4 regions of the Glutamicibacter ectropisis genome follow, and region 1 is predicted to be linked to each of the others. Evidence: riboswitches for the same ligand, from Rfam matches in the RefSeq annotation. Region 1 holds a riboswitch; each other region holds the start of a gene.
What was found. A riboswitch is a leader RNA that binds a small molecule or an ion and turns the genes downstream of it on or off. The one in region 1 is predicted to bind S-adenosylmethionine.

Region 1 (7,543 bases):
TAGCGTTGACACATGTCCCATATCTGGCCCTATCTACCGGCAAGAGCGGTCAATATTACCTCGCTCAACGAGTTTGATCGGTTGGCCGCCGAAGCATTAGCCTCCCGTCACACCCGTGGATTTAGCTGGCGCGTGCATCGTGTCGATCTGCGCGAGAGGGACTCCGTCCTTCGGGCTTTAGACCTATCCGAAGCGATCTTTATCGACTGTCAGTATTCAGCCCAAGGGCGGGAACTAGTGCAAGCCACTGGCGGACTGTGTATGAGTTCTGGCAAGGAACTGCCTTTTGAAACTACGGCGCGGGATTTGTACACCCCGGATGAACTCTATGCCGGCATCAAGACATCCAACTACGAGCAGGTGCCGGACGCGAAGATTTACGCCTATTCGCAACAGCACACTGCGCCTGCTGCGTTGAATTCTGATGATGCCATGGCTCGAACCTTGCACGATCACCATGTGGGGCAGGCCCTCGTTGCTCAAGTGTATGAGGGAGTATTCAAAGAGACGCCCTTGATCGGTGTCATGGGTGGGCACGCCATGCTCCGCGGTTCAGATCAATACGCGCAGACGGTACAGCTTGGGCAAATGATTACCCAGAACGGTTATGCGGTGGCCACCGGTGGGGGACCGGGAGCCATGGAAGCAGCCAATGCTGGAGCGTGGTTGGCAGACTACAAGCCACAAGAGATTGAACTTGCTCTCCAGATGCTAGCTTCACAGCCGGATGCCATTCACCAGCGCACCAGTTGGGCCCGCACCGCGCTCGCCGTCAAAGAAAAATTCCCCAGTACCCGAGAATCTCTGGGCGTACCGACATGGTTTTACGGGCATGAACCACCCAATCTTTTTGCAACGAAGATCGCAAAGTTCTTCACCAATTCCATCCGCGAAGCGGTGCTCTTGGAACAGTCCACGGGTGGGTTGGTGGTCCTGCCCGGGGCAGCCGGTACGGTGCAAGAAATCTTCCAGGATGCTTGCGAAAACTACTACGCCACCGGTGCACGCGTGGTGCCTATGGTTCTACTCGGGCGTGAGTATTGGACCAAGACCATGCCCGCGTGGCCATTGCTGAAGGCGTTGGCTGCCGAGCGAGTGATGGAAGAGAGAATAGCGCTCGTGGATACCGCGGCCGAGGCCATGGAGTTCATTAACTCTATGGGTACGTTGCGCCGTCGTACACGCTGGTAGCGCTGAGAAACGAACAACCTCGCTCCCCGAGATGGGAAGCGAGGTTGTTCTTATTGCTGCGAGTAATGATCTGGTTAGGCGACCTGTACGTCGAAGAGTAGACCCAGGCAGTATGTCACTGCGGCGGCACCCCAACCGATGGCCAACTGGCGCAGACCACGCTTGAGCGGGGAAGCGCCCGAGAGCAATCCGACGATCGCGCCGGTGATCATCAGTGCAATGCCCACCAAAACGACGGAGATGATGATGGCCGTCAAACCGCTGAGTCCGAAGATGTACGGCAGGATTGGAATGACCGCACCGGAAGCAAAGAGGCAGAACGACGTGAAAGCGGCGCCCGTGGCGGAGCCAAGCTCCTCGTGTTCGCTTTCCAATTCCTCTGAACGTTCCTCAGGGTTCAACGAGAATGATGGGTTGCAGTCACAGGTGAACAACCCCATGCGTTCGGCGGCGCGGTGTTCTGCATCCTCATCGTTCATACCGCGGGCCTTATAGATCAGCACCAACTCGTTGGAATCCAAGTCGAGGTTGGGGGCCGCGGTGAGCGTGACCTGGGTGGGTCGAGAGGCGGTCAGTAGCTCACGCTGGGAACGCACGGAGACGAACTCGCCAGCTGCCATGGACAGCGCACCGGCCAAGAGCCCTGCGATACCGGAGAAGAGTACAAAGGTGGAAGAAACGCCGGTGGCCCCGATACCCATGATCAGTGCCAAGTTGGAGACCAACCCGTCATTGGCGCCAAAGACTGCTGCACGGAAGTTGCCTGAGAGCTGAGCGCGGCCGGCGGTGGCCAACGCACGCACTACTTCTTCGTGGACCTGTTCGTCGGCGGCCATTTGTGCGGTCGCGTCTTTGTCATTACGGTAAGGCGAGCTGCTCTCTGAGCGTTGTGCCATAGCCAGCACGAAGACTGAGCCGAAGTTGCGAGCGAGGAAACGCAGGATGGTACGGCGCAATGAGGGGCGCACTGGCTTGAAATGCTCTCCAAGCTTGGACCGCCAGTGTTCCTCATGCCGGGCTTCGGCTTCGGCCAGACCTAATAGGATCTGTTTTTCCTGCCCGGTTTTCTTCTGGGCGAGGGTTCGGTAGATAGCGCCTTCGGCGACTTCATCGGCGAGGTACTTTCGCCATCGTTGGATTTGGGCACGAGTCGGTTCGGTTGTTGAGGGGTTCGACATCACGAAAACAGCTCTCTTGGCAGGTCGAATTTCTTAGCGAAACTCGGTGAACGGGTCAGCTACCAAGTTTAGTGAGGGGCTTCAGGCTTGGGAATTTGGCAAGGCTAAAAGCAATGCTGCGCCCCTGTGATTGCCCGACCGTGGCCACACCCAGGACCAGTTCAGAGGAATCAGGGTTGAAGAGCGGACGACGTGCGCAGCGGGCTAGTAAGTGTTCTAGTTGCCCGGGGTCATCAACGTAGCGGATCAGCCATTGGCCCTGGAACTTAAATTGCACTTGACCGGTTTGGCGGTCGAGGATGGGCAGAACAGAATATGCCATGTGATGCGCTCTCGCTGAGTTCTTGCCCGAACACAGTGAGTGAACGGACCGCTTCTTCATCCGAACCACCCATGAATCTGGGGTTGGTGCACGGCTAGTCGGAGCTTAACGCCGTGTCTCGTGAAGCAACACTTGTGATGCTACCCGCCGGTGCTACGCAGAATGAAGATCTGTTCCGTTATGTGACTTGTTCTGGTGCTCACTCTTGAGTTTTGGTGGTGGCGAGGCGGTCGATCGCTTCGTATTGCTCGGCCCATTGTGCCGCTGAATAGTCGGGGAGGTTTGGGGCTGCCGCACGTAAACCGACGAAACCATCAAGCTGTTCGCGCACGATATCAAGATGGCCAGCATGCCGAGAGGTTTCTGCGATCATGTGCACCATGAGATGTTCGAGTGTGGTGTGCCGTCGGCGAATCCACCACGGAACTTCCGCCGGCGCGTTCAGAGGCAAGGCCCGGATCCCTGCGTCGGCGAAAGCAGTCGATTCTTGGTAGAGCGTGATAATTTTGTCAGCGCTGAGCTGGGCCGGTGGTAGGAAATCGGTTTGTGGATCATCGATGTCCAAGAGGTTTTGGATATAGGGATCATCAATGGTGCGGTTCAGGCACTGTCCGAAGTATCCGTATTCCGTAATGGCCAGATGATGGATTACACCAAGGATATGCGTTCCTGTGGGGGTTAGTGGTTTGCGGGCCAGGCGATCGTTCAGGTCTTGGGCCTTGTAGACGATGGCTTCGCGGGCATCGGAGAGATATTCCTGCAGGAGTTCTTTGCTGTGATCCATGCACAGAGTCTAAGTAAGTATGTACGTGCCTTGAGTATGAAGCGTGTGAGACACAGCATATTTGCAGGCTGGGCGCTATGCTCTGTTTACTATTAGTAAACTCGCCGCGGTGAACCCTTGAATCACTCAATCGTTGCCTGGTGTGCCCTAACGAACGACCCGATGGAGTGAATGCATGAAAACCCTGCCCGTGGAATCAAGCGGAGCTGCAATCAATATTGGTTCTCGGTTACGTGGGGTACGTCAGCGACAGCGCATGACTATCGACCAGGTGGCCGAGCTTTCCGGATTAACCAAGGGGTTTCTTTCGCGGGTGGAGCGAGATTTGACGAGCCCTTCGGTGTCAACACTGCTGAAGCTGTGCGAGGTGCTGGGTATTGAGGTGGGGACGCTATTCGAAGTGCCCGAAACCATGTTGGTTCGGCTTCACGAAGCACCGCGGGTGTCCTTGGGCGGTGATGGGATTACCGAACAGCTGGTGACTCCGCGCGGTGAAAAACGGGTACAGATGATCCGAGCTGAAATTGCACCCAAAGGTGTCGGTGAAGCAGAACTGTATTCGGTGGATTGCGAATTAGAAGTGCTGCATGTGATTGCCGGAAGGTTCACCCTCGTTCTGCCTGAGCAGCGCGTTGAACTTGAGGCCGGTGACACCATGACTTTTTCCGGGCGGGAACCGCATAGCTGGGAAAACGAGTCCGATGAAGTCGCTTTGGTGACGTGGACTTTGATCCTCTGATCTGTTCGGCACCTATTCGGTGTGGTGTTGCCAAGCGCGTATTCTAAAAAGGTGTGCTCATCGTGCGCACTGAGTGCGGTGATTGATAGGAGTGGCGTGAGGACAAGCGAGGAAACTGGTGCACGGGATCAGCTCCGTTGCATCGGCTGGTGGGCTTCGGTGCTTGTTGGCGTTCTTGCCGGCACCACCCTGACGTGGATTCGCACGCAACGTAATTTCTTTTTCATTGGCGCAGTCATTATCGCGGTGGTGATTGTGGTCATCGGGCTACGCACGATTCGACGTCGCGCCCGCTTCCCGCAAATGGCTCAATCTCATGTTTCCTGGTCCTATGGCCTGTGGATGATCATCTTACTCATCCTTGTGGGCCCCATTCAGTTGGTCTATGTGGCCGATGACCTTTCGGAACTCATGCTGAAGTCCTTGGTACTTTCTGCTGGATTTGCGGTGGCCATCCATGAGCTCGACCGTTCACTTGTTAAGGCCAGTATCAAAAACTACCGCGAACCACCCTTGTCTTAAGTCCGGATTCCTGCGCAGCAGAAATGCAGGACGGATCTTTGAAGGCAGGTTTTGCACCGATTGCACCTTGTTAGATGCCGTGACCCTTATAGGGTCACGGCATCTAATGCATTAAGCGGGTTTATGGGTAATAGTCTCAGATTTGGGTGCGTGTATCTTGACGTGACTTCGATAACAAAATAGCATAATAGGAAACTGAAGTTTCGTATTAGGCAACTGCGATTAATGTCGTCAAGCGCCGGGAGGGCAAGAACATGAAAGAAGTCCGCATTGAGGAAAACGGCCACCTAGGGCCAATCAACGCAGCGGTTATTCCACGCTATGCAGGCGCTGGAACCTACGCCCGCCTGCCACGCCTTGACCAGGTTGAAAACGCCGACATCAAGATCATCGGTGTACCTTTTGACACCGGCGTTTCCTACCGCCCAGGAGCCCGCTTCGGCGCCAACCACGTACGTGAATCCTCGCGCCTGATCCGTCCTTACAACCCAGCCACCGATACCTCACCATTTGCGCAGAGCCAGGTAGTGGACGCCGGTGACCTCGCAGTTAACCCGTTCAACATCAACGAGGCTATTGAAACCATCCAGGACGAAGCTCTGGAACTGACCGCAGATGGTTCAAGCCTGGTCACCATCGGTGGCGACCACACCATCGCACTGCCACTGCTGCGTGCAGCTTCGCAGCGCGCCGGTGCCCCGGTGGCCATGCTGCACTTCGATGCCCACTTGGATACCTGGGACACCTACTTCGGTGCCGAATACACCCACGGCACTCCATTCCGCCGTGCGGTCGAAGAAGGCATCCTGGATACCGAGGCGATCTGCCACGTAGGTACCCGCGGCCCGCTCTACGGCAAGAAAGACCTGGAAGACGACAAGCGTTTCGGCTTCGGTATCGTGACCAGCTCGGACGTCTACTACCAGGGTGTACGCGAAATCGTTGACAAGCTGCGTGATCGCATTGGCAACCGTCCGCTGTACATCTCGGTGGACATTGACGTGCTGGACCCTGCCCACGCACCGGGCACCGGAACTCCAGAAGCCGGCGGCATCACCAGCCGTGAACTACTCGAAATCCTGCGTGGCCTGCGCGGACTGAACATCGTGGGCGCCGACATCGTTGAGGTGTCGCCAGCCTACGACCACGCAGAACTGACCGGCGTCGCCGCCAGCCACGTCACCTACGACCTGATCTCCCTGATCAGCGACTTCCGTTCCAACAAGGGGCTGAACAAGTAATGAGCGAACAGCCCCAACGCAATGGTGGCGACCTGGTCATTGAGACCCTGAGCGCGCTGGGCGCCAAAACTGTGTTCGGCATCCCCGGACAGCACGCCTTGGGGCTGTTCGACGCGCTGTCGCGTTCCAACTTGGAATTCGTTTCCTCGCGCGTAGAAAACAACTCCGCCTTCGCCGCCGATGGTTACTCCCGTGCCACCGGCGAAGTGGGCGTACTCTTCCTCTCCACCGGACCAGGCGCACTGACTTCCCTGGCCGGGTTGCAGGAAGCGTACGCCACCGGTGTGCCCATGGTCGTCGTGGCCAGCCAGATTCCACTAGATGGATTGGGTGCACGACGCAAAGGCATGCTGCACCAGCTTGATGACCAGAAGGCTTCGGCTGCCAACGTCACCAAGTTCCAGCAAACCGTCCACCATGCTTCGGGCATCCCCTCGGCTATTCAGGATGCATGGGCTCGGGCCATCACCGTGCCTATGGGACCGGTCTGGGTGGAAGTGCCACAGGATGTTCTCCTCGCACAGGTGATGGTTCCACCGGTACAGGATGCTTTAGCTGAAGCCTATGAGCACCCACCCCGTGAAGAACTGGTTCGCGAAGCGATCAACTGGCTTTCGGATGCTCAGCGCCCGGCGATTATCGCCGGTGGCGGTGTACGCCGTGCCGGGGCACAGGCAGAACTACTCGCGGTGGCCGAAACCCTGCAGGCACCGGTACTTTCCAGCCCCGGCGGCAATGGAGCCTTCCCCTGGAACCATGAGCTGTCTTTGCAGTCATGGGTTGAAGATCGCCACGCCACCGAGGTCATGGAAGATGCCGACGTACTGCTGGTGATCGGCTCTGCATTGGGAGAAGTGACCAGTAATTACTTCACCATGGAACCGCGCGGCAAAATGATTCAGATTGATGCTGAACCGCGGGTGCTGGAATCTAATACTCCGGCACTGGGTATCCGTGCCGATGCTCGCGAGGCACTGAAGTTCCTCGACCGGGATCTGAAAGCCGCTGGTTTCACTTCCCGGGCCTCGTGGCATGGCCGCAGCCCCCAGCAGGTGGTAGCTGACACTCTGGAGAAAATTCAGGAGCGTCTTGACGGGCAAGATTTGGCCAAGGAACGAAAGTTCATGGCCGATATCCGTGAAGCGATACCAGCGTCGATGCAGACCTTCTGGGATATGACCATTGCCGCCTACTGGGGTTGGAGCTGCTGGGACGCCAAAGATGGGCAGTTCCATTCGGCCCAGGGTGCCGGCGGGCTAGGCTATGGTTTCCCTGCGGCTATTGGCGGGGCCATTGGCACCGGGCAGCGTGTACTCGCGGTCAGCGGTGATGGCTCCTCGATGTATTCGATTGCTGAGCTGGCCACGGCCAAGCAACATCAAGCTCCGGTGACCTGGCTGATTGTTGATGACGGTGGATACGGCATCCTGCGCGAATATATGGAAGGTGCCTTTGGCAAAGCAACCGCCACCGAGTTGGCACGACCTGACTTCGTGGCGCTGGCTCAGTCCTTTGGAGTACCAGCTCGCGAGGTAGCGGTGGATCAAATCGGTGCAGCGCTCACAG
Region 2 (7,543 bases), 290 kb from region 1:
CTGGGCCCCAGTACACGTCGTCGTCGGCTTCCCAAACGTCCTTACGACCGCCAGCGAAACCGAAGGTCTTGAAGCCCATGTCTTCAAGAGCCACGTTGCCAGCCAGGATAATAAGGTCAGCCCAGGAGATGGACTGGCCGTACTTCTTCTTTACTGGCCATAGCAAACGGCGAGCCTTATCCAGGTTCACGTTATCTGGCCATGAGTTCAATGGAGCGAAGCGCTGCTGACCAGCACCGCCACCGCCACGGCCGTCGTGCGAACGGTAGGTACCGGCGGAGTGCCATGCCATACGAATAAGGAAAGGACCGTAGTGACCGAAGTCAGCTGGCCACCAGTCGTAGGACTTGGTCATTAGCTCGGCAAGGTCAGCCTTGACCGCTGCCAAATCCAGGGCTTCGAAAGCCTCGATGTAATCGAAGTCGGCATCCAGAGGGTTGGTAGCCTCCTGATTCTTCGACAGGATCTTCAGGTTCAGCTTATTTGGCCACCACTCGGTGTTGGCGTTGCCCTGGGTCGGGTGAACGCGACCGGTGTTACCTACAACCGGGCACTGACCTGCTGTTGTCTCAGACATGTGCTCTTCCTTCCGGATTTCTTGGGGTTTAGGGTTTGATGCTCATCGCTTGGGCGGTTCCCGAGCGACAACCAAGTCTTAGGGCCGCGCGGTCAGCCGTCGAGGTCTTTTGCCTGGCATTCGGGGCAGACGCCCCAGTAGATCACTTCAGCTTCATCAATCTTGAAACCGTGGTCATCTGACGCATGTAGACAAGGAGACTCACCGACAGAACAATCAACATCCGCTAAGTTCCCGCATTGCCGGCACACCACATGGTGGTGGTTGTCCCCGATGCGAGTTTCATAGCGTGCAATATGTCCCTGCGGCTGGATCTGACGGATGACTCCCAAACTCGTGAAAAGTTTGAGGGAGTCATAGACCGCTTGGTGTGACACCTTGGGATATTCACGATGGACCGCCGAAATGATCGTTTCGGTGTCTGCGTGAGGGTGCCGGGCAACGGCAGCGAGCACCGCAACGCGTGGTTGCGTGACTCGCATTGAAGCTGCCTTGAGCACCTGCTCAATCCCGTCCGTAGATGTCATACCTTCAGCATGCCTGCTTATTTTGAATGAGTCAAGATAAGACGAGATGTCTTTCAGGTTACATCGCGAAAATCCTCGGCAAGCGCCCCAAGGCCCTCATCAGAGGGTATATATTCCCCTTTCGGTATACTTTGAATTACCCCTACAGGACCGTCTTCAGTCGAGGCTGCAGACCAACAACAACGGTCAGCCGTGGGATTTAAGCGGAGAATCCGTCGCCGAAATTACTGATAGAAAATCGTTGAATTCATGGCACGGTGGGCATGGATTTTCATCAACGCGAGCAAGTTCACATAGCTGTGAATCACCTATGGAAACTATGCGCTACACCGGGGTCGGGGGAGCGAAAACCGCGAAAACTGGGGACTCTGGTTTGACCAATGATGGTGGGTCGACCATCCTTAATAAGGACTATTTAGGATTTATTGTGACAATCCGAGAAGAAATAGCGTCGGGTCACTGGTGAAATTACCGGTGAGAATACACGGGGTCAGCTGTTTCATTCAGCGCCCGCTGACGCTAGATTTGGATTCAGTGAATCGAAACCGATAAGCAATTCGCAATCAAGCACACTGCAGAGCAATCGTTCACTAGTTGAACCGTTGCTCGTTGGGCTCCGAAGGAATTTCACCTTTGAAACCTCGCCGGTGAAGGAAGAAAGCAATGAAGCAGACGGATCAATCATTTGAAGACCTTGTCGGCGAGCTGCATTCAGCTCGACAACGACGCCCTAAGAAATATTCGGTTTCAGGAACTGACTATTGGGTATTTGGTATCGCTGGCGCCTTAGCGCTGGCTTTTATTGTTTGGGGTTTCGTTACCCCAGAAGGCTTAGGTAAAGCCGCAGATGTAGCCCTGGACTGGGTCATCACCAACACCGGTTGGCTGTTTATTATTGCAGCCTCGGTATTCGCAATCTTTGTCATCGTGGTCGCAGTGAAGAACTTTGGCCGTATCCCGCTGGGTAAGGATGACGAAAAACCACAATTTACTACCGTCTCGTGGATCTCCATGATGTTTGCGACCGGTATGGGCATCGGCTTGGTGTTCTACGGCGTAGGAGAACCACTGTTCTTCTACATGTCACCTCCACCAGGGACCGTCGAAGGATCTAGCGCCGCGGCCATGAGCACCGCCATGGGTACGACGCTCTTCCACTGGACCTTATTCCCATGGGCGATGTACGCCATCGTCGGCTTGGGTATGGCTTACGGCAGTTTCCGTCTTGGACGCCCACAGCTCTTCTCTGCCATGTTCTCCTCAATCTTTGGAGAGCGCGTAGTACATGGCTGGGGCGGTCGCACGATCAACATCTTGGCAATCATCGCGACCCTTTTCGGGTCAGCATGTTCGCTGGGCCTTGGCGCGCTGCAGATTGGTGGCGGTATCCAGTCCGCCGGCATTCTTGAGAAGGTCGGCTCCGGCATATTGGTAGTCATCATCGCGATTCTGACTGCATTGTTTGTAGCCTCTGCCGTCTCCGGCATTGAGCGTGGCATTCAGTGGCTGTCGAACATCAACATGGTGTTGGCAGTAATCCTGGCGCTCATCGTCTTTATTGGCGGACCGACGCTATTCATCCTCAACGTCATCCCGAACGCTGTGGGTTCATTCATTGGTGACCTGCCTCAGATGGCTTCGCGCACCGCGGCCTCCGGCGATGAAACCATGTCCAGCTGGCTGTCCTCATGGACCGTCTTCTACTGGGCTTGGTGGATCTCATGGAGCCCATTCGTTGGCCTGTTCATCGCACGTATCTCGCGTGGACGCACCATTCGCCAGTTTGTTACCGGCGTACTGTTGGTGCCATCGGCCGTGACCTTGCTGTGGTTCTCGATCTTCGGTGGCGGAGCCATCGGCTTGCAGGAACGTGCTGAGCGTGCCGGGAACACCGGAGATGCTTTGGCCAAGATGGTCGACGGGGCACCAGACATTAACTTTGACCTGATCCTCTTCGACCTGCTCGATAAGCTCCCGCTGAACGGCTGGATAGCGACCGTGCTGATGGTGATCACCGTTCTGTTGATTGCCATCTTCTTCGTCACGGGAGCCGACTCGGCTTCGATCGTGATGGGCGCGCTCAGTGAGCGTGGCGCCGAAGACCCGACCAAGAAGTCAGTGATCTTCTGGGGTGTCGCCACTGGTGCCGTTGCTGCCGTTATGCTGCTTGCCGGTGGAGATCATCCAGACGAGGCGCTCAACGGTTTGAAGAACATAACGATTGTTTCGGCCTTGCCATTCGTGATCGTGATGTTGTTGCTGTGCGTCGCGCTGTGGAAGGACCTGAGCCGGGATCCATTGATCTTGCGTGGAAAGGTTGCCCGCACCGTACTGGAGCAATCGGTGACCCAGGGCGTGGACCGGCACGAAGGTAGCCAGTTCGGCCTGATGACCACCGAGATTCCAATTGTTGCTCCGGCTGAGACTTCAGCAGAGGATGCTACCAAGTCAGCGCAGGTGTTTGTCACCGAAGCTGATGGGAAAGACTCTAAGGACTCCACCGAGTCAAAAGATTCCTAGCAAAAAATAGTGGAAGCCACGTCCCGCGGGACGTGGCTTCCACTATTTAAGCTGCCATTCTCTTGGCTAAGAGCTAGCTACGTGCTCGGCAGATCGCATTGATCTCTGGAATGCACGGTTCATTTTGCAAGCTCGTGGTATCGCCGAGTGTGGTGCCCTCAAATAGTTGGGTGAGCAGTCGGCGCATAATCTTGCCCGAACGTGTTTTAGGAACGTCCGGAACCAGAACCACATCGCGTGGCTTGGCAATGGGGCCAATCTGATTAGCTACGGTAGAGCGCAATTCGGCAATGAACTGTGCCTGACGGGCAGCCAGGTGCTCATCTGGGTATTCAGCAATCAATGACTTGTCCAAAGGAACCACAAAAGCGGTAGCGGCGTGGCCAGTCTTGGCATCTGGGGTGGGGCACACGCCAGCCTCAACGACACCCGCGTTAGTGACCAGAGCAGATTCAATTTCAATGGTGGACAGGCGGTGCCCAGAAATGTTGATCACGTCATCGGTGCGACCCAAAATGAAAATGTCTCCATCATCATCAAAGCGCGCCCCGTCACCGGCAAGGAACCATCCCTGTCCGACATACTGTTCCCAATAACTGGTGTAGTAGCGTTCTGGATTACCCCAAACGGTTCGTGCCATCGAAGGTCCCGTCTGGGTGATGACAATATTTCCCTGAGTGTTCGGTGCAACGCGCTGGCCTTGAGCATCAACGATGTCCACCGAAACTCCAGGCAGGGCGCGGGCAGCGCAACCAGGCTTGAAGTACTCGTCGGTGGGCAGTGGCGAAAGGATCGTGGCTCCCGACTCGGACTGCCACCAGGTATCTACCATGGGAAGACCTTCGGTGGTATCGCGACCTAACTGTTCACGGAACCACTTCCAAGCCTCCGGGTTCACTGCTTCGCCCACGGTGCCGCCAATATTGATGGAGGACAGGTCGTAGGAAGCTGGAATGCCCTGCGGGAACCAGCCCATCAACGAACGCACTAGCGTTGGCGCGGTGTAGTAGCTGGTGACCTTGTAGCGTTCGATGACTTCGAAGTGACGGCCAGGATGTGGGGCATTTGGTACGCCTTCGTAGATGACCTGAGTAACGCCGTTCGACAGCGGACCGTAGATCTCATAGGTGTGGGCGGTGACCCAGGCTAGGTCTGCGGTGCACCAGTGAACGTCTTGGTCTCGCTTTGAAACATCAGGGTTGGCGAAAAGCATGTTGTAGCTGGCGGCTGCCTGAGTCAGATAACCGCCGGTGGTGTGTACCAGGCCCTTAGGCTGTCCGGTCGTCCCTGAGGTGTACATGATAAATAGCGGGGTTTCCGAGTCAAAGGACTGTGCAGCGTGCTCGGTGGGCTGGGTGTCGACCACATCGTGCCACCAAACATCTCGGCCTTCGGTCCATGGGATCTCATCGCCTGTGCGGCGAATGACCAGGACCTTTTCAATTTCATTTTCGCCCGAGACCGCCTGATCGGCGTTGTCTTTGACCGGCACGGAAGTGCCACGACGGAACTGGCCGTCCGTGGTTACCAAGACTTTGGCTTTGGTGTCTTCCACGCGGAACTTCAGCGCCTCAGCAGAGAACCCGCCGAAAACCAATGAGTGGATCGCGCCAATGCGGGCGCAAGCCAAGGTGATGACGACGGTTTCGATAAGTACTGGCAGATAGATGACCACGCGGTCGCCCTTGACCACACCCAAGGATTCCAAGGCATTGGCAGCTTGGCTGACGCGTTCTTGCAAGTTCTTGTAGGTGACGGCTACACGGTCGCCGGGTTCGCCCTCGAAGTACAGCGCAACCTTGTCACCGCGACCGGCCGCAACATGGCGGTCGGCACAGTTCACCGCGGCATTGAGTTTGCCACCGAGGTACCAAGAAATCTGCGGGCCACGCTTGGCTACTGGGTCAGCGGGGAGAATTTGGCTGGTGGTGTGCCATTCGGTGTCCCAATCTAGAAGGTGCGCCGCTTCATCCCAGAATGCTTGGCGTGCTTCCTCTGACACCAGTGTGGCGGTCGATGCTGATTCGATGGTCATGAAAGATAATTCCTTGGAGTGTTAATGGGTGACAAGTTGAGAAGCTGCGGGAGAGGCGAAATCAGGTTCCCCGCTCGATAGCCAGCGCAATTGAAGCGTTGGCCGGGTCTTGTCCCTGAGGCTGTGCATAGTTCAGTGCCATGATCATCTCCATCGGTTCTGGCGGTAGCACCGGCCTATGGAACATGTGATTCATAGGTGGTTGCTGCGACGTCTAGGAGCCAGATCTCTCGGTCGCTCGGGATGGTTACCCGTCCATTACATGATTTCGAACGAATTGAATGCAAATCTTGCGTAACATGAAAAATATTCGATAACTACGTCACACGCACGAGATATTTCGTTATTTATTTCATTGAATGCCGGTTTGATCGATGATTGATGATTTTCATGAGTTCATCTTCGGTGGAATGCGAAGTTGCCTGTGCAAACCGCCTGTCAAACCGGCGCATCGTCACGACGAAATGTGACTTCGTGGCTTGGAAGCACCGCTTTGTTACGGCTACAAATGAATGAGAACCCATCCAGAGCGGCCGAGAGATCTGGCTCGATGACGCCGCAGCAACCACCCGATTTGCGGGACGGTGCTACCGCCAGGACCGATGGAAAGAATTGAGGATTTCTAATGTCATTTGGCGAGTCGCCAAACACCACAAGCTTGGACTTCAACCAGCTCAGTGATCCTTCGCAGGCTAGCGCCATGGGACTAGATGACTTCCAAGAGCAGCTGCCTACCCGGCAACTACTCAAGGTCACCCCAGGCCCTAGCGCAGACGAACAATATGATCGCTTGGCTGAAGTCTTCCGCCCGGTTTTCGCGCAGATTGCAGCCACCGCCAAGGAACGTGACCGGAACCGCGTACTGCCTTTTGAGCAGGTAGGCCTGCTCAATCGAGAACGCTTTGGGGCGCTACGTATCCCAGTCGCCGAAGGTGGGTACGGCGCACGACTGGTTGACGTCTTCCGTCTACTCATCGAACTTTCCGAAGCTGATTCGCATGTGGGCCAGCTATGGCGCGCGCATATCGCATTTGTTGAAAATGTTCTGGTTCTTGAAGATCAGGAACTACGTAGCAAGTGGGTTTCCCGCATTGCCGCGGGACAAATTGTCGGCAACGCGTACACCGAACGTGGCGGCAATGCGCTTGGTACCTTGAACACCAAAGCCAGCCAGGTTGATGGCCGTTGGCTGGTGACTGGTGAAAAGTACTACTGCACCGGCACTATCTTTGCCGACTGGACCACGGTGGCTGTGGCTCACCCGGAGCTTGCCGGGCGCCAGATTGCGGTGGTCTCCACCCAACATAGTGGCGTAAAAATCTTGGATGACTGGGATGGTTTCGGCCAGGGTCTCACCGGTACGGGAACCACGGAATTCCATCAGGTGCCGGTAGACACCTTCATGCCACAGCAGAAGAATGACCCTGAGGCAGCGATTTTCCAGCTGGTACTCATGGCCGTGCAGGCTGGCATAGCGCGGGCAGCACTGAATGACCTGCGTATTTCGGTGCAGAATCGTACGCGCATCTTCACCACCGGCACGGGAGTGCCGGTACACCGCGAACCACAAGTACTGCAATTAGTCGGTGAGGTCTCCGCAGAGTCCTTCGCCGCTGACTCGGTGGTGATCGGTGCTGTCCTTGAGGTTGAAGCCGCCCTCATCGACCCAGGGCTAAATGATGAGGAACGCTACGCGGTCTGTGAACTAGCAGCTAACCGGGCACAAACCATTGTCCAGCCACTGGTCATCGGAGCCACGAGCAAACTCTTTGATGGGCTTGGAGCATCGTCCACCAGCGTGATCTGTAACTTGGATCGACACTGGCGCAATGCCCGCACCATCGCCACCCACAATCCGGCCATTTATAAGGCACGCATCGTGGG
Region 3 (7,543 bases), 850 kb from region 1:
CTGATCAACCGGTGATGGTGGATTACTATCCCGAGGCCGAGCGTGATTGGCGTGAAATTCTTCAACGGCAATCACGACTTCGAGCTCATACCGAAGGGCTTGATATCAGCACTCAGCGTCTCGGAATTAGTGAGATCAAGGATGCTGTGGCCAATGGAGCCCGCGTATTACTTTTGGTGTCTCTGGACAAGATGTTGGGCTTTGACGTTCCGCATTGGGTCCTGTGCCACGGGGTGACCGGCACTGCAGAAAGTCCCGTCCTGGTCATCGAAGATTCGTGGGTGAATCAAAGCAGTTCCGAGAGCTGGGTTGATGCGACCTGTCTGCCCGTGGTGCCAGAAGAATTAGATGCCATGTCGGTGCTTGAGTCTCAACGCTACCGAGCTGCACTCGTCCTCACCTAGCGATCAGGCGCCCAGAAGCGCCCGCACCAATGCGAACATCTTGTTAATAGCTTCGGCGCCACAGGTTTTCACCTGCGGCGCCGAAGCTTTATGTGTCTTGCAGCCTTAGGCCACGACAACGTCCTTGGAAGCTACGTGGAGCTTCTTGTTGCCGTAATGCACGGCGAAGAACCAGGCAGCGCCGGTCACTACGTGGATCACGCTCAGGGTCACACCGGTGGCCACGTCTGCGGAGATCATGATTGGGGAGATCATCGAAACAACGGCGATGATCAAACCGATCCACTGGGCAACCTTGACGAAGCCCTTCTTAGCGCGGCCAATCAAGAAGACAACAAGGCCGAAGACCAGCAGTGGCAACCAGGTGAACTGCAAGATGTTGTCGAATCCGACAACCTTCTCAGGGTTGGAGCCCACCTTCATGGATGCGCCAGATGCGATACCGATGAAGAAGATAATGGCGTTGAGGTAGCCGGCGCCCAGTGCGGCGATGACGACCTGAATGAAGTTGAATGGGCTTTTTGGTTGTCCCTGAGCGGTCATGGTGTTCCTCAAAATTGTTGAAAGTCTTCAACAATTCTAGTTTCGTACACCAGTGTCACGGCTCTCATTTTCTAGTGACATCCACGACACTTAGCCACGCTATTCATTTAGCGGTTCAATTATCTTCAATCACCATGATGATGGCGCACACACCCATCGCCATAATCATCAAAGAGGTAAGTACCACGGCAACAACATCTGCACGAAGGCGCTCAGCGCGCACGCCCTGAAGCATTTTTCGGTACCGGGCGCGTTGCGAAAAGAGAATTCCGAAGGCTACAGCCGAGGAGAGTGAAAGCAACAAAATCATGCCCAGCCCATAGTGTGGCAACCACCTCAGGAACACCGCGCTGGCCACCAAAAAGGAGATCATGGTCCGGCTCCAAGCGATCACCGTTCGCTCAGGTTGCAATCCAGGATCGCTGACCTCAGGGGCTTCTTCCCTCAACTGCCCAACCCCAGAATAATGACCACAGCCGTCAGTGAGGCCAGCACCGCGCCGAAGGCTAATAAGGGCACGATGCCCGGAATCGGCAAAGGACGTCCCGAACGCATACTGCGCTCAACTCGAACCCAGCGAATGGCAGCCCCACCGGCAATCAGGATGCCGATGCCAATGATCAGTACAGCCAGCCAGGTGCGCAACGGTGTTGGAAACGCATCAGTCGCAAAAGCTTCAAGGGCCGTGCCACCGGCAAGAAATGCCAAGGAGGTTCGGATCCACGCCAAAAAGGTACGCTCATTGGCAAGGGTAAAACGTGGGTCAGGCTCTTTGCCCTGCGGCAATAACCAGCGTTCCAACCGGCTGCGTTCGTGCTCAGACATGACCCTCCTGAGTTTGTGCCAACTCGGCAAGCTTATCTGACCCAAAAGAATTCACGGTTTAAGACAGCTTGCCTTTCAGCGCAGGCTCCACACAGGTTCTGCGATCCGTTAAACACTGCAGGCCCAGCATCGGCAAAGAATGCTGGGCCTGCAAGATCAATCGTGGTTACTTGGAAGCTCCGATAGCCCAGACGCGTGGCAGCTCGGTACCGTTGACCGCAAGATCTCCAATCAAACGCGCCTTGAACACCCACGGATTGTGGTTGCCCGCGGTGCGCGCATTGCGCCAATGACGGTCCAGGTTCTTCGAGACACTGGTCGCCGAAGCGGCCAACGCATCAAAGGCATGGGTGATGGCGTTGAGCACCAACGGGGTGAGCACTACCTGGGCCTGCGCGCTGGCCAACTCGGCAGCATCATTGGCCGCCTCGTCATCTTCCAATGAAATCTGACCGGCCTGGAGCGCCAACGCCGATTCATAAGCGCCCTGCAAGGACTGCGAAACACGCTCCACGGTTCCCGCAGCAGCAAAGGCAGCCGCCGACACCTCACCAATCACCTGCAATAGCTGCGGATCCTCGGCCGCCACATTGGCTGCAGCATGGCTGAAGGTCCGCTTGCGAGCCTTCAGCTCAGCGGCGAAGTCACGCTCGGCAGCCTTAGCCGACCCGGCGAGCACCGCCAACAACACCTGCTGATAGAAAGCGGTCTGGTACTTAAAGCGCGTATCAAAGTCGATCAAATCTTCTTCGGCCACAATCGCATCGGTGAACGTGGAAGTTCCAGTACCGGTGGTGCGCTGCCCAAAGCCATCCCAGTCATCGGCCAACTCCACGCCTGGTTGGTGGCGATTCACTGCAGCGATGACGCGCTTGCCGGTATCGGTACGCTCGGCATAGGTGTCTAGCCAATCGGCAAAGATGGAACCGGTGGAGTAGTACTTGGTGCCATTGATCTTAAAGCCACCCTCGCCATCCGGGGTGACCTTGGTGATCACGTCCCCGACCTTCACCGTCCCGACTTCGGTCCAAGAGTTGCCCACCAATTCGCCATCAACAAAGCGTGCCAACCACTTATCGCGTCCCGGGCCCGGGGTGGCAATGAGTCGGTCTTCCACAAAAGCGAAGTGCGCGCGCAGCGCTTGGGCAATATTTGAATCGGCGGCGGCCAGATCAACAAAGAGTTCAAAGAGCTCGGGAAGCGTGGCCCCTGCCCCACCATGAGATTCAGGGACACGGATCGCGCCGAACCCGGCGGCAGCCAGCTGGGCAACCTGTTCATAGGGCAGTTCACCGCTGCGGTCACGTTCGGCAGCGCCGTCCGCGATCTGTTCAAAGAGAGGGGCGAAACGGGCTTTGAGCTGGTTCAACCGATTACCTGTGGCAAGTACAGTCATCTCAGTTTCCTATCTGTAGAAAAGTTTTTAGGTGTACAGCGACAGTGGCTGAGATTCTCCGCGGAGGAAGTACGCGCCGACCTCAATCTTCTTGTAGTCCACCGGGTCGTGCAGTGAGTGGGTGCGCACATTGCGCCAGAACAGGTCTAGGCCAACACTGTTCGCAGTCGACGACGATCCGGTGACTTCAAAGATCCGGTTGGCCACCTCAACGCCTACCTCGGTGGACACCACCTTCGCTTCAGCAATCTCAACAGCCAACGCCGCACGCTCGGGCTGCGTCACCTCCCCTGCCTTGGAGAGCAGTGCATCAAATTTGCGGCCCAGCTTTTCGGTCAACGCTGCCACGGCAGCAGTTCGTGCCTTGAGCTCACCCACGGTGCGCTGGAAGATTGGATCCTGGGAATAGGTCTCAGCCTGCGAGAACAGCCACGCGTTCTTGCGCCCCAACAAGATCTGCTTGCCACGGGCCAAGGCACCCTCAGCAATACCCAGGTAGAAGTTCGCGAAGGCCAGCTGGATGCCCGGGGTCAGTAGGGTCGAGACCGGCTCATCGGTGACTTCACCAAGAAGATCAGTCGGCTCGATGCGTACATTGTGATACTTCAGCGAGTTCGACGCACTCAGTCGCTGGCCTAGGTAGTCCCAGTCATCAACGATTTCTAGGCCCTCACGGTCACGGTCGATGATGAAGGCCAGCACCTGGCCCTTGCGTTCGCCCTCGGTGACTTCCGCGTTGATGACGATAACCTCGCCTACCCCGGAACCGGTGGAGAACCGCTTGGCACCATTGAGGCGGAAGCCATCACCCTCAGGCACGAGGGTCAACGTGGGATCAACCGGGTTGACCGAATCGCCCCACAGCCAGCCGCCCTCAACGGTGCGCTGCCACCACTGGGCTTGGGTTTCAGGCGCCGCGTAGAAGGCAATGCCCGACTGGTTCACGTAGTGGTAGGCCAGCAGCTGAGAAATTGAGCCATCGGCCGTTGCCAAGATGCGGACCGCTTCAAAGGCGGTCTCCCAGTGTGCCCCGGCGCCACCAAATTCGGTCGGCACCAGCAGGTTCAACAAGCCAGCTTCACGCAGTAACTGCACCTCAGCGAAGGGCTGAGCATTCTTGCGGTCGCGTTCTAGGGCGTCGGTAGCCAGCTGGTCGGCGACCTTTTGTGCGATCTCGCGCCAGTGATTAAGCTCGGCTTCATCGGCGGTGCCGGTGTAAGGCACGCGCGGTAGCTGGGTACTGATAACCGTCATCTTCGTTCTCCTTAGGACTGTGGATTCCGAAGGACGCAGAATTTTCTGCAGATCCATCGAACCTGGCGTTAGCACTTACTGCGGGATGCAGGTTTGCTGCGGCGTCGCGGAGCCAGGTCTCTCAGCCGCTCTGGATGGTGTGTTCTTTCAGTGAATCACCGCGCGATGGCTGGCGGAAGTCACGAGGTCACAGGACGGAACATCGTCATTTTTCGACACGTTCACCGCTCTGAAACGGTAATAAAATTCCGTCATATTTACTCATATGTCATTTGGCGCCTAAAACAGCCTCTGGGATTTGACTAGCCTTGGAATCTGCTGCGGAAGCTTGGCCAGCATAAGCCCCACGGTAGGCCGCTGCCGGGTGATCGTCAGCAACTCGTCGTTGTCCTTCTCCGGCCAAATATTCGCGCAGCGTATTCCCTTCATAGCCGGCCCAGGTTCGTCCACGCTTGCGTAGCTCCGGAACCACCAAGTCGGTGAATTGCTCGAAGGATCCCGGGGTGATGGCGTAGGCCAGGTTGATTCCGTCCAGCCCGGACTCATCCACCCAACGCTCAATTTCATCGGCCACTGTTTCGGCCGAACCCACCAGGACCGGGCCGATGCCACCCACGCCGAGGTAGTCGGCAATCGAATTCGGTGTCCACTTCTGTTCTGGGTTCGCGGTGGTAAAAATCGACAGGGCGGAGCGGGCCGCGTTGGTCTCCAGATATTTCAGTTCTTCATCCACCGCGTACTGGCTCAAATCCAAACCTGACCATCCGCCATAGAAGGTCATAGCCCCTTCACGTGAGGCATAGGACTGGTACTCACGGTAAAGCTTTTCTGCCTGCGCATCTGAATCAGCCACCACCGTCGTCATCAGGGCATAAATTTTTGCAGCATTTCGAGGCCGGCCCACCGCTTCAAATTCGTCACGGATCGCATCGGTCTGCCTGCGGGTGACGGCAGTATTAATGGAGTTCAGGAAGATCCCTTCGGCATGTTGTGCACCGAAGCGACGACCACGAGATGAGGCACCTGCCTGGAAAATCGCCGGCGTACGCTGAATCGATGGCTCTGAAAGGTGAATGCCCGGGACATTGAAGTGCTGACCTTGATGGTTAATCGGGTGCACCTTGCTCGGATCGGTGTAGATCCCACGTTCCCGGTCCTTGACGACTGCTCCCTCTTCCCAGGAGCCTTCCCAAAGCTTGTAGACCACTTCCATGAATTCATCGGCAATGTCGTAGCGTGCATCATGATCTAGCTGGCGGGTCATCCCCAAATTTCGTGCCGCCGACTCCAGATAGCTCGTCACCACATTCCAGCCAACCCGGCCACGGGTGAGGTGATCTAAGGAAGAGAATTTACGGGCTAACGCATAAGGCTGTTCATAGGTCAGCGCACTAGTCACCGCAAAGCCAAGGTTCTTGGTAGCCGCGGCCATCGCGGAAACTTGCATGAACGGATCATTCAATGGAACCTGATCAGCATCTAATAGGGCTGGGCCACTGGAGTTTTGGTACACATCATAAATGCCCAAGACGTCGGCCAAGAACAACGCATCAAAACCACCGCGTTCTAGGGTTTGCGCCAGCTCCACCCAATATTCCAGGGTGTTGTATTCATCGGCTCGATTCTGCGGATGGCGCCACAGTCCCGGGCTCTGATGGCTCACGCAGGTCATGTCGAAGGCGTTGAGGTGAATGCGCTGGCTCATGAGTTACTGTTTCCTTTTCCTGTGGTTGATATGTGCTTCTTAGCAGTGCGCAGCTGGGCGAAAATCCCGGTGGACGATTGACCCTGGTTTCGCCCGAGCACGACGGCGGCGAGCAAGATGGCCAGCAGTACGAGTCCACGGGCCAGGTCCTGGAAGAAGAAGGACAGTCCGATCAGGTTCAGTCCGTTATCCAGCAAGCCAAAAATCACTACACCAATCAGCGTTCCGCCCACGGACACACGCCCATAGCGAGAGATCGTGGCCCCGATGAATACCGCCCCGATGGCATCCATCAAATAGGCCTGACCACTGCCGGGAACATAACCATTGGAGCGTGCGGCCAACACGATGCCGGCAAATCCGGCGATCACCGCACACAACAGATAGGCACTGGCGATCAGCGCATTAACGCGCAGCCCAGAGATCTTTGCTGCGCTAGGTTGTTCACCGGCCACGGTGAGCTTGCGTCCATAGCGGGTAATGCCCAGTAAGAGCGCCACCAGCACAGCGATGGTGACCGCATTAATAATGGCGGCATCAATGTTGAGGAAGTATCCCCGACCAATCACGGCAAAACCATCGGGTACTAGGGGTGCCGAAAGATAGATCGGTGCCCCACCACCGGTAAGCAGTTGTTGCACGCTCGTGCCCACAAACCACACACTCAAGGTGGCCAAAAACGCTGGGATCTTCAAAATGACAATGAGTAGTGCATTGACCAGTCCCACAGCTAGGGCGAAGAGCAATCCACCCACGACGGCCACCCAGGCTCGGTACCCATCATTGATCAGCCAGGCGCTAGCCAGAGCTCCCAAATCCAGGGCCACCCCAATGGACAGGTCAATGCCGCCGGCGCGCACCACGAGGGTCAGGCCAATAGCAACTAATGCCAGCAAAGCCACTTGCCCCAGGATCCCCACCAGGTTTCCGACACTAAAAAATACTGGGCTGAGCACCGAGAAGACGATCAGGATCAATGCCAGCGTGGCTGGGGCAACCAGGCGAGAAGCCTGAAGGGTGCCACGCTTCCTAGGCCCCTTGGCCGGCGGGGTCAGCGGTCGTGGAGCCGGCGGTGCGCTCAAGGTCTGCGTGGTATTCATCGGTTGTTCCTTCCGCGCAAGGTCACGCTGGCCAATACCAGCAAGATCAGTAGCCCCTTGGCCGCGCCCACCCATTGGCTGGCCACACCCAAGAGGGTCAACCCGTTATCAAGGGCGGCAACAAAGACCGCAGCCAAGATGGTGCCCACAACGCTGACCAACCGCCTGCGCGAGAAGATCATGGACATGTAGGCGACCAGAATGATGTCCAACAGGATTTGGGTTCCAATTCCGGGGACCGCGGCTGAAAGCCGAGCCACCAGCAGTGTTCCGGCGATCCCGGCCAATGCGGAACTGAGCACGTAGCTAGCCAGGC
Region 4 (7,543 bases), 690 kb from region 1:
CCATCGCAAAGATGACACCGCCGATGGCCGTGGCCCCGGCATTGCCCAACGAGTCTGCCACGGACATGGCTGAGGAGTTAAAACCCTGTTCTTCCTTGGCTGATAGGGCGAGCATGTTGACGTTTTGCCGGGGAAAGATCATTCCCATACCAAATCCACCCACGGCCCAGCCACACACCAGCACGATCACCGGCGGGTGGAAGATCGCGGTGGCCAATGCAGTGGCTATGGCCACGCTCCCGGCCACGGCTCCCAAGGTAATGCACGTCGAGGAAGAGACCCGCTCCCCCAATTTTCCTTGCAGCCATGAACCCACCGACCAGCACAGTGCCGACGCGGTCAAAATCAGACCGGCCCGATCCGGGGCAAGGAAGTACTCCTCGCGCAACAGGTACGGCAGGTAAACCTCCACACCAAAGAAAGCACCGGTAATGAAAATCCTGGTCATGATGGTTGCTGGCAAACCACGGCTGACCTTGAATGTTCCACGGGGGTAACAGTGGGCGAATGGCCACCAACGCCACCAACAGGGCCAATGCGAGACCGATCAGTGAGAACCTGCTGTTCGAGTTGCCCATGAGGTTCATCGAGATCACGGCAAGACCGGTAAGCCCGGCGAGCGCCAGGCGCTTGAGTGATACCGGACCGAGATCTTTATTGCGCACAGAGTCCAGTGATTTGAGTACCGGAATCATGGCGCAGAAGGACACCACCACCAAAACGGCGACACCCGAAAAGACCCAACGCCACCCAAGGTGCACTGCCATGAGGCCGGCCAGCCACGGTCCAACCATCGCTGGCAGTACCCACGCAGTAGCGAAGAGCGCAAAGATTTTTGAATGCAAGTGCCCAGGGTAAGCGCGAGCAATGAGTACGTAGATGGCCACCGTAATGGCTCCACCACCGACACCCTGCAGAATCCGCCCACCAATGAGTGTCTGCATATTTGCTGCCGAACCACAGATCAATAAGCCCGCACAGAAGATCGCGACGCTGATGAATAAGGGGTATTTTGGCCCCCAGCGGTCGGTCACTTCCCCGGCGGCCACCATGCCCAGCATCCCGCTAGCAATCGGCGCAGCAAAGGCCAGCGCAAAATAGCGTTGACCATCAAGCAGTTCGCTGACCATCGGCATGACGGTGGTGACGGCCATGGATTCGAAGGCCACGAGGAACACCAGAATAAACATGCCCATGGTGGTGGCCAAGAATTGTGGTGCATAGATGGTGTCTGTAGCGGGCGCAGGGGTGTGACTACTACGGTTTAGGGGCATGGACTAATCATGCCAGCTTTTCCTAACCGCCTAGCACGTGCAAGACAAAGGCCGAAAGGAAGCCACCGGTAACCAACAATCCGGTGAAGTCATGTTCCACAGCGTAAGCTTCGGGAATCATCGTGTCGGCAATCATCGTTAGAATCCCGCCGGCTGCCACTGCAGTGGCGAAAGCCAGAACTTCTTCAGGCATGGATGCCATGACCAACGCCCCAAAGAAGGCGGCCAGCCCACTCGCAAGCGTAATGGATCCCCACAGCAGGACAATCGATGTCCCTTTGCGTCCGGCACTTTTCATCGCAGCGGTGCTGGCAAGGCCCTCGGGAACGTTGGAAATAAAAATGGCAATGAGCATAGCGGGGTTGATACTGGCACCGGTCACCACGCTCAACCCCAGGGCCACCGATTCAGGGATGCCATCAATTAAGGCCCCGACGGCTAATGCGGTTCCGGAGGACTCACTGTCCCCAGCGTTGACTGTAGATTGCGGTCGCTTTTTGGTGCGCCAGTCCAATAGTCGGTTTGCCGAGAAGTACAACGCTGCACCAACCAGTACGCCGGCTACCGTGGCTACAAGTCCGCCAGTTTCAAAGGCCTCAAGTACAAGTTCAAAACTCAGCGCACTGACCAGCACTCCTGCACCGAAGGCCATAATTGCGCAGACCCAAACTTTTGGGATTTTCAGCCACCACGCGGCGCCAGAACCCAGTAACAGGGCCGAGCCTGCCACTGTGCCCCAAAGCAAAGCCTGCAAAGAAGCGAACATGGCACCCACTATAGCCAGCAAGTCACCGTCTTAGTAGGTGCCATGTTAGTTCAGCAGGGCTTAACCGTCAGAGGACATATTGCTGAAGCGTGAGTAGTGGCCTTGGAATGCCACGGTGATGGTCTTCGTGGGACCGGCACGGTGCTTCGCGATGATCACGTCGGCTTCACCCGGGCGGTTTTCCTTGTCGTAGACGTCGTCACGGTGCAACAGGATCACCATGTCGGCGTCCTGCTCAATGGAACCGGACTCACGAAGGTCCGAGACCATTGGCCTCTTGTCAGTTCGCTGTTCAGAACCACGGTTCAGCTGGGACAAGGCAATTAGTGGAACGTCGAGTTCTTTAGCCAACAGCTTGAGGTTACGCGAAAACTCGGAAACTTCCTGCTGGCGTGATTCCACGCGCTTACCTGAGCTCATCAGCTGCAGGTAGTCAAGGATGATCATGCGCAACTCGTTGCGCTGTTTCAGGCGACGGCACTTGGCACGAATTTCCATCATGGACATGTTCGGCGAATCATCGATGAACAGTGGCGCTTCGTTCAAACGCCCCATGGTGGTGGCAATCTTGGTCCACTGGGCATCTTCCACCGAACCTTTACGCAGATCCTGGAGCTGGATCGAGGCTTCGGCGGAAAGCAGGCGCATCGCAATTTCATTGCGACCCATTTCCAAGGAGAAGAAGACGGTAGCCATGTTGTTCTTAATGGCTGCAGAGCGGGCGAAGTCCAACGCGAAGGTTGATTTACCTACTGCAGGACGGGCAGCGATGATGATCATCTGCCCACCCTTCAGGCCCTGGGTCAGTTCGTCGAATTCGTAGAATCCGGTAGGGACACCGGTGATGCCATCTCCTGCGTTGGCGGCGTTTTCGATTTCATCGACAGTGCCTTCGATAATGTCCGAAAGGCGTACGTAGTCTTCGCTGCTGCGGTTTTCTGCAACTTTGTAGACCTCGGCCTGCGCTTCATTAACGATGGCATCAACTTCACCGTCGGGTGAGTAGCCCATTTGGACAATGCGCGTTCCGGCATCAACGAGGCGACGCAGCACGGCGCGTTCGCGCACGATTTCTGCATAGTAGCCAGCGTTAGCTGCGGTAGGTACCTGCTGAATAAGGTTGTGAAGGTACGCGGCACCGCCTACGCGGGAAATTTCGCCACGCTTGGTCAGTAGGTCAGCCACGGTCACGGCATCGGCAGGTTCGCCTCGACCGTACAAGTCGATGATGGCTTCGTAAATGGATTCGTGGGCCGGACGGTAGAAGTCGGTTCCTCGCAACGCCTCCACAACGTCGGCGATGGCGTCCTTGGATAGCATCATGCCGCCGAGCACAGACATTTCAGCTTCGACATCCTGCGGCGGTTTGCGCCCTGCGTCGGATTCTCGTCCCTCGTAAACCGGCTCAGCACTCATTGCAGACACTTCCATCCCCTCTTGACCGCACTGGGAAAGATCTTCCATGCCAGGCGGCCACGTTTCATCTTGTCAGTTGATACCGACAGTTTGATGGAAAACGTCTGTGGATATTTCTGTCCCAAGGCCAACAGTAGGGCTGATATTTAGCCACGTAAACCTCATTATCCACAGCTTCTGTGCATAACGCACTCTCACTTGTGGATTAGCCTGTTTACTATCTGGGGAGAACTCTGTGGATTACCGCCATATTTTAATCATTACTAGCTACTGACTAGGCATTATACGTTGTCACAGTTGTGGACAGAAAGTTATTTTATTGAAGATAACGCTATGTCCCCAGAAGTTATCAACAAGCAAAAATGCCCGAAATTCAGGGTTTTTCGCCTTTTATACACGGTTCCACACAATCTACCCACAAGTGTGTGGATAAACATGTGGATACACCCATGATCACAAAAGACTTAGTCACCAGCTTTAAATTGAACTGGATCAACCCCAGATGAACAGTAGTCCACATTTTTGCGTCGGTTCCCTCGTTCGCACCGTGGATAACCCTTTGCCGGGTTCAACGTGCTCAATAATCAACAAGGCTCGGTGGGGATCACTGTTGTGATCCGCACCGAGCCTCGCGCAAGCTACTTACCGGAGGGGTTAGACGAGCTCAGGAACTGGGATGGAATGAAATCGAGAATCATGGAAGATCTGTGGGGAGTGCTGCGATACGTGATGCCCATGCACCTCCAAAAGCACAACCCAGTGATCTCCTGCTTCAACTTCGTTGTAAATTGAGGTCTCCAGCCACAAGGTGGACTCTTCGACAAATAGTGCGCCCTCTTCAGAGGTCACGGTATTGATACCACGGAAACGGTCACCGTTCTTCGAAGCAATCTGCGCGCACACGCCATCATTCTGATCACTGAGCACCGAAACCCCAATATGGCTAGCGGCACGCAGTTTCGGCCACGTATTAGACGACTTCTGGACTGCAAACATTACCAATGCAGGTTCCAGTGAAACTCCGACAGTGAATGACGATGCAACGATTCCGGTCTTAACACCGTCAATCTTTGCACACAGAGCAGCAACACCTGAGGGGTGCTGAGCGAAAACCTTACGCAACGATAACGGGTCAAGTTCACGATTTAATGACATGGCTCGATTCCTTCGGGTCTTGCCCACTGCGCCAGACCCAGTGGACGTTGTGATTCGGGATGAACCGAACTAGTTCCCACTGAGGTTTCACGCCGTGCGCGGTACTTGTTCCGACACCATTTAGTGCAGAACCGAATCCTCACCTGGAGCACCCCACTACCGTTGAGAGGGTTGCCGATCAGCAAGCCAGGGCTCTTAGCTGATGCTCTTGATTCTGTTTAAAACGATATGGCTCATGACGAAGCACCGTCAAACAAATGACTTCGCAAATCGCAATATTCAACAAAATATTCGACATCGATACCCCTTTGACTATCCCGCACAGTCTTTTATTCGCGAAATCACCCGCATCTAAGGCTTTTCGTAGTCATCGACCATGTGATGTAAGTCGTAACGCATTAACTTATGACAGACCACCGACCTCACCAATCCGCGAACCGTCACCGCTATTTCTCATCCACTCGCCGATATGAAACTACGTTTCTAACTTTGACGCTGAGGTTCATGTAAGGATAAGGATTACAGTGTTCCGGGTCACACCAATACTGTCTGCCACCGTTGCCAGAGAAGATGAATGAAGGATGCCTCCATGGTCAATATTCATGCCAACCATTCCGAACTAACTCCGTTGCGCTTCCTTGAACGCTCCGCCGAGGTTTATCCAAAGAAGACTGCCATTGTGCATGGCACGCGTAGTTATAACTATCGAGAATTCGAAGGCTTGGTCCATCGTTTCGCTCAGGTCCTGGCCGAACGCATCAACCCCGGTGACCGGGTGGCGGTGCTGGCACCGAACACCCCGGAAATGCTGATGGCACACTATGCGGTACCGCTAGCTGGCGGAGTGCTCATCGCACTCAACACCCGGTTATCCGCCCATGAACTGCAGTACATCATGGATCATTCCGAAGCGAAGCTATTGTTTGCGGACACGGAACTACTAGAAAACACTAAAAACCTGCGGCGGGAAAATCCGACCCTGCAGGCACTCATTGAAATCACCGATGACCAGTACACCGGCGCGCGCCCTCACGTAGACGTTGATGGCACGCTCCAAGAACTCCTAGCCACGGCCAGCGATGAACAACTTCCTTACGCAATCGCCGATGAGCGGGCACCAATAACTTTGAACTACACCTCGGGCACTACGGGCAAACCCAAGGGCGTACTCTACTCACACCGTGGCAGCTACTTGAACTCATTGGGCGAAGCACACCATCAAGGCTTCACCTCAGCAACTCGATACCTGTGGACCCTGCCCATGTTTCACTGCAACGGTTGGTGTACCCCGTGGGCCGTCACCGCCGCCGGAGGAACCCACTTGTGCCTGCGCGGGGTTCGTGAAGAACCAGTCTGGGACGCTATCGAAAACTTAGGAACAACGCATCTGTGCGGAGCACCAACAGTTTGCTCCATTATTGCCGACTCCCCTCTGGCCCATCAGCTTGATGCTCCCCTACGCATTACTACCGCCGGAGCACCGCCTTCGCCGGCTATCATCTCAAAGCTGCAAAAACTCGGCATTGAGGTGGTCCACGTTTACGGTTTGACCGAAGTGTACGGACCTTACACGGTCTGCGAATTCCAAGAGGAATGGGAGCAACTAGAGCCGACTGAACGCGCGGCAAAGCTTTCTCGACAAGGCGTCGGTATGATCACCGCTGAATCTGCACGCATCGTGGATGAGAACATGAACGATGTACCAGCCGACGGGCAGAGTATGGGTGAAATAGTCTTGCGTGGCAATAACGTCATGATTGGTTATTACCGTGACGAAATAGCCACCCAGCAAGCCTTCGCCGGGGGCTGGTTCCACACCGGGGATCTTGGAGTGATGCACCCCGATGGTTATATCCAGGTCCGCGACCGGGCCAAGGACATCATCATCTCTGGTGGCGAGAACATCTCAACCATCGAAGTAGAACAAGCCTTAGCCTCCCACCCAGAAGTCCTCGATTTAGCAGTCATTGGCCTGGCCGATGAAAAGTGGGGCGAACGACCGGTCGCCTATGTCATCCGCAGTAAAGGTTCCAATCTCCAGGCCGAAGAGCTGATCAGTTTTGCTCGAGAAAAACTGGCCGGCTACAAGGTTCCACGCACCATCATCTTCCCGCAAGATTTGCCGAGGACTTCAACAGGTAAGGTGCAAAAGAATGTATTACGAGCCCAAGCGCTAGAACAACTGCACGGCGCCTAACACTTTTGGAGTACCAATGAGTTCCCCGGAACAACGAATTCCCGACAACGACAGCCAATTTACTCAAAGTCTGGGACTGGTCTTTGACGAAATCACCGCCACCTACGTACGTGGGCACGCCGACCTAAACGAAAACCACCACACTCCGTGGGGTGTAGTTCATGGCGGGGTCTACACCTCGATGGTTGAAAGTGCTGGCAGTGTTGGAGCCAGCTACGCGGTGGCAGATCGCAACCAGTTTGCCGTCGGCGTTCACAATGCCACCGACTTCCTGCGACCTTCTACCGGGGCACAAGTACAGGTGGTGGCTACCGCGCTTTTCCAGGGACGGAACCAGCAGTTATGGGAAGTGATCATCACGGACCAGGGAACCGGAAAAGAGCTCTCGCGCGGACAATTACGCACCCAAAACGTAGATATGCCAAAGGCCTGAGCGTATCCTAGGTGGCACTTAGCGAATCAGCTTCTGGAGGCTCATCATGAGTGCCACCTATACCTTTGACGTGTTCAGCAGTCTTGATGGCTTCGGCAGTGCCGGCGGCGATTGGGGTGGCTACTGGGGCAAACAGGGACCTGAGCTGCTGGACAGGCGCATGGAATTTTATAGTTCACCCTGTCATGTGGTGTTCGGAGCCAACACCTTTCGCCTGTTCTCAAGGTTCTGGGAAGATATTGAGCAAAATCCGGAAGTTGAAGACCCGTGGGGTGTGGCCTTACATGAGCAACCAGCCACCG

Region 2: another riboswitch for S-adenosylmethionine. It lies ahead of acs (acetate--CoA ligase); the one in region 1 lies ahead of QMQ05_RS02925 (hypothetical protein).
Region 3: another riboswitch for S-adenosylmethionine. It lies ahead of QMQ05_RS15870 (acyl-CoA dehydrogenase family protein); the one in region 1 lies ahead of QMQ05_RS02925 (hypothetical protein).
Region 4: another riboswitch for S-adenosylmethionine. It lies ahead of QMQ05_RS16650 (flavin reductase family protein); the one in region 1 lies ahead of QMQ05_RS02925 (hypothetical protein).

The regions. Positions count from the first base shown of each region.
Region 1 covers NZ_CP125942.1:618,701-626,243, forward strand. Annotated here, with positions in the region: gene QMQ05_RS02915 (LOG family protein) at 13-1,191, shown strand; gene QMQ05_RS02920 (VIT1/CCC1 transporter family protein) at 1,266-2,369, opposite strand; gene QMQ05_RS02925 (hypothetical protein) at 2,425-2,691, opposite strand; SAM riboswitch class IV at 2,705-2,817, opposite strand; gene QMQ05_RS02930 (DinB family protein) at 2,891-3,475, opposite strand; gene QMQ05_RS02935 (helix-turn-helix domain-containing protein) at 3,651-4,214, shown strand; gene QMQ05_RS02940 (hypothetical protein) at 4,311-4,736, shown strand; gene speB (agmatinase) at 4,991-5,977, shown strand; gene QMQ05_RS02950 (thiamine pyrophosphate-binding protein) at 5,977-7,543, shown strand, end outside.
Region 2 covers NZ_CP125942.1:329,127-336,669, forward strand. Annotated here, with positions in the region: gene katG (catalase/peroxidase HPI) at 1-577, opposite strand, end outside; gene QMQ05_RS01565 (Fur family transcriptional regulator) at 670-1,104, opposite strand; gene QMQ05_RS01570 (BCCT family transporter) at 1,768-3,624, shown strand; gene acs (acetate--CoA ligase) at 3,698-5,659, opposite strand; SAM riboswitch class I at 5,807-5,909, opposite strand; SAM riboswitch class I at 6,177-6,268, shown strand; gene QMQ05_RS01580 (acyl-CoA dehydrogenase family protein) at 6,285-7,543, shown strand, end outside.
Region 3 covers NZ_CP125942.1:3,374,926-3,382,468, forward strand. Annotated here, with positions in the region: gene QMQ05_RS15845 (peptidase C39 family protein) at 1-404, shown strand, start outside; gene QMQ05_RS15850 (DUF6069 family protein) at 510-947, opposite strand; gene QMQ05_RS15855 (hypothetical protein) at 1,063-1,320, opposite strand; gene QMQ05_RS15860 (YidH family protein) at 1,392-1,772, opposite strand; gene QMQ05_RS15865 (acyl-CoA dehydrogenase family protein) at 1,939-3,168, opposite strand; gene QMQ05_RS15870 (acyl-CoA dehydrogenase family protein) at 3,196-4,422, opposite strand; SAM riboswitch class I at 4,473-4,563, opposite strand; gene QMQ05_RS15875 (LLM class flavin-dependent oxidoreductase) at 4,691-6,127, opposite strand; gene QMQ05_RS15880 (ABC transporter permease) at 6,124-7,227, opposite strand; gene QMQ05_RS15885 (ABC transporter permease) at 7,224-7,543, opposite strand, start outside.
Region 4 covers NZ_CP125942.1:3,536,862-3,544,404, forward strand. Annotated here, with positions in the region: gene QMQ05_RS16630 (MFS transporter) at 1-448, opposite strand, end outside; partial or broken gene QMQ05_RS16635 (MFS transporter) at 546-1,274, opposite strand; gene QMQ05_RS16640 (ZIP family metal transporter) at 1,297-2,040, opposite strand; gene dnaB (replicative DNA helicase) at 2,101-3,456, opposite strand; gene QMQ05_RS16650 (flavin reductase family protein) at 4,111-4,611, opposite strand; SAM riboswitch class IV at 4,708-4,825, opposite strand; gene QMQ05_RS16655 (long-chain-fatty-acid--CoA ligase) at 5,201-6,808, shown strand; gene QMQ05_RS16660 (PaaI family thioesterase) at 6,825-7,241, shown strand; gene QMQ05_RS16665 (dihydrofolate reductase family protein) at 7,288-7,543, shown strand, end outside.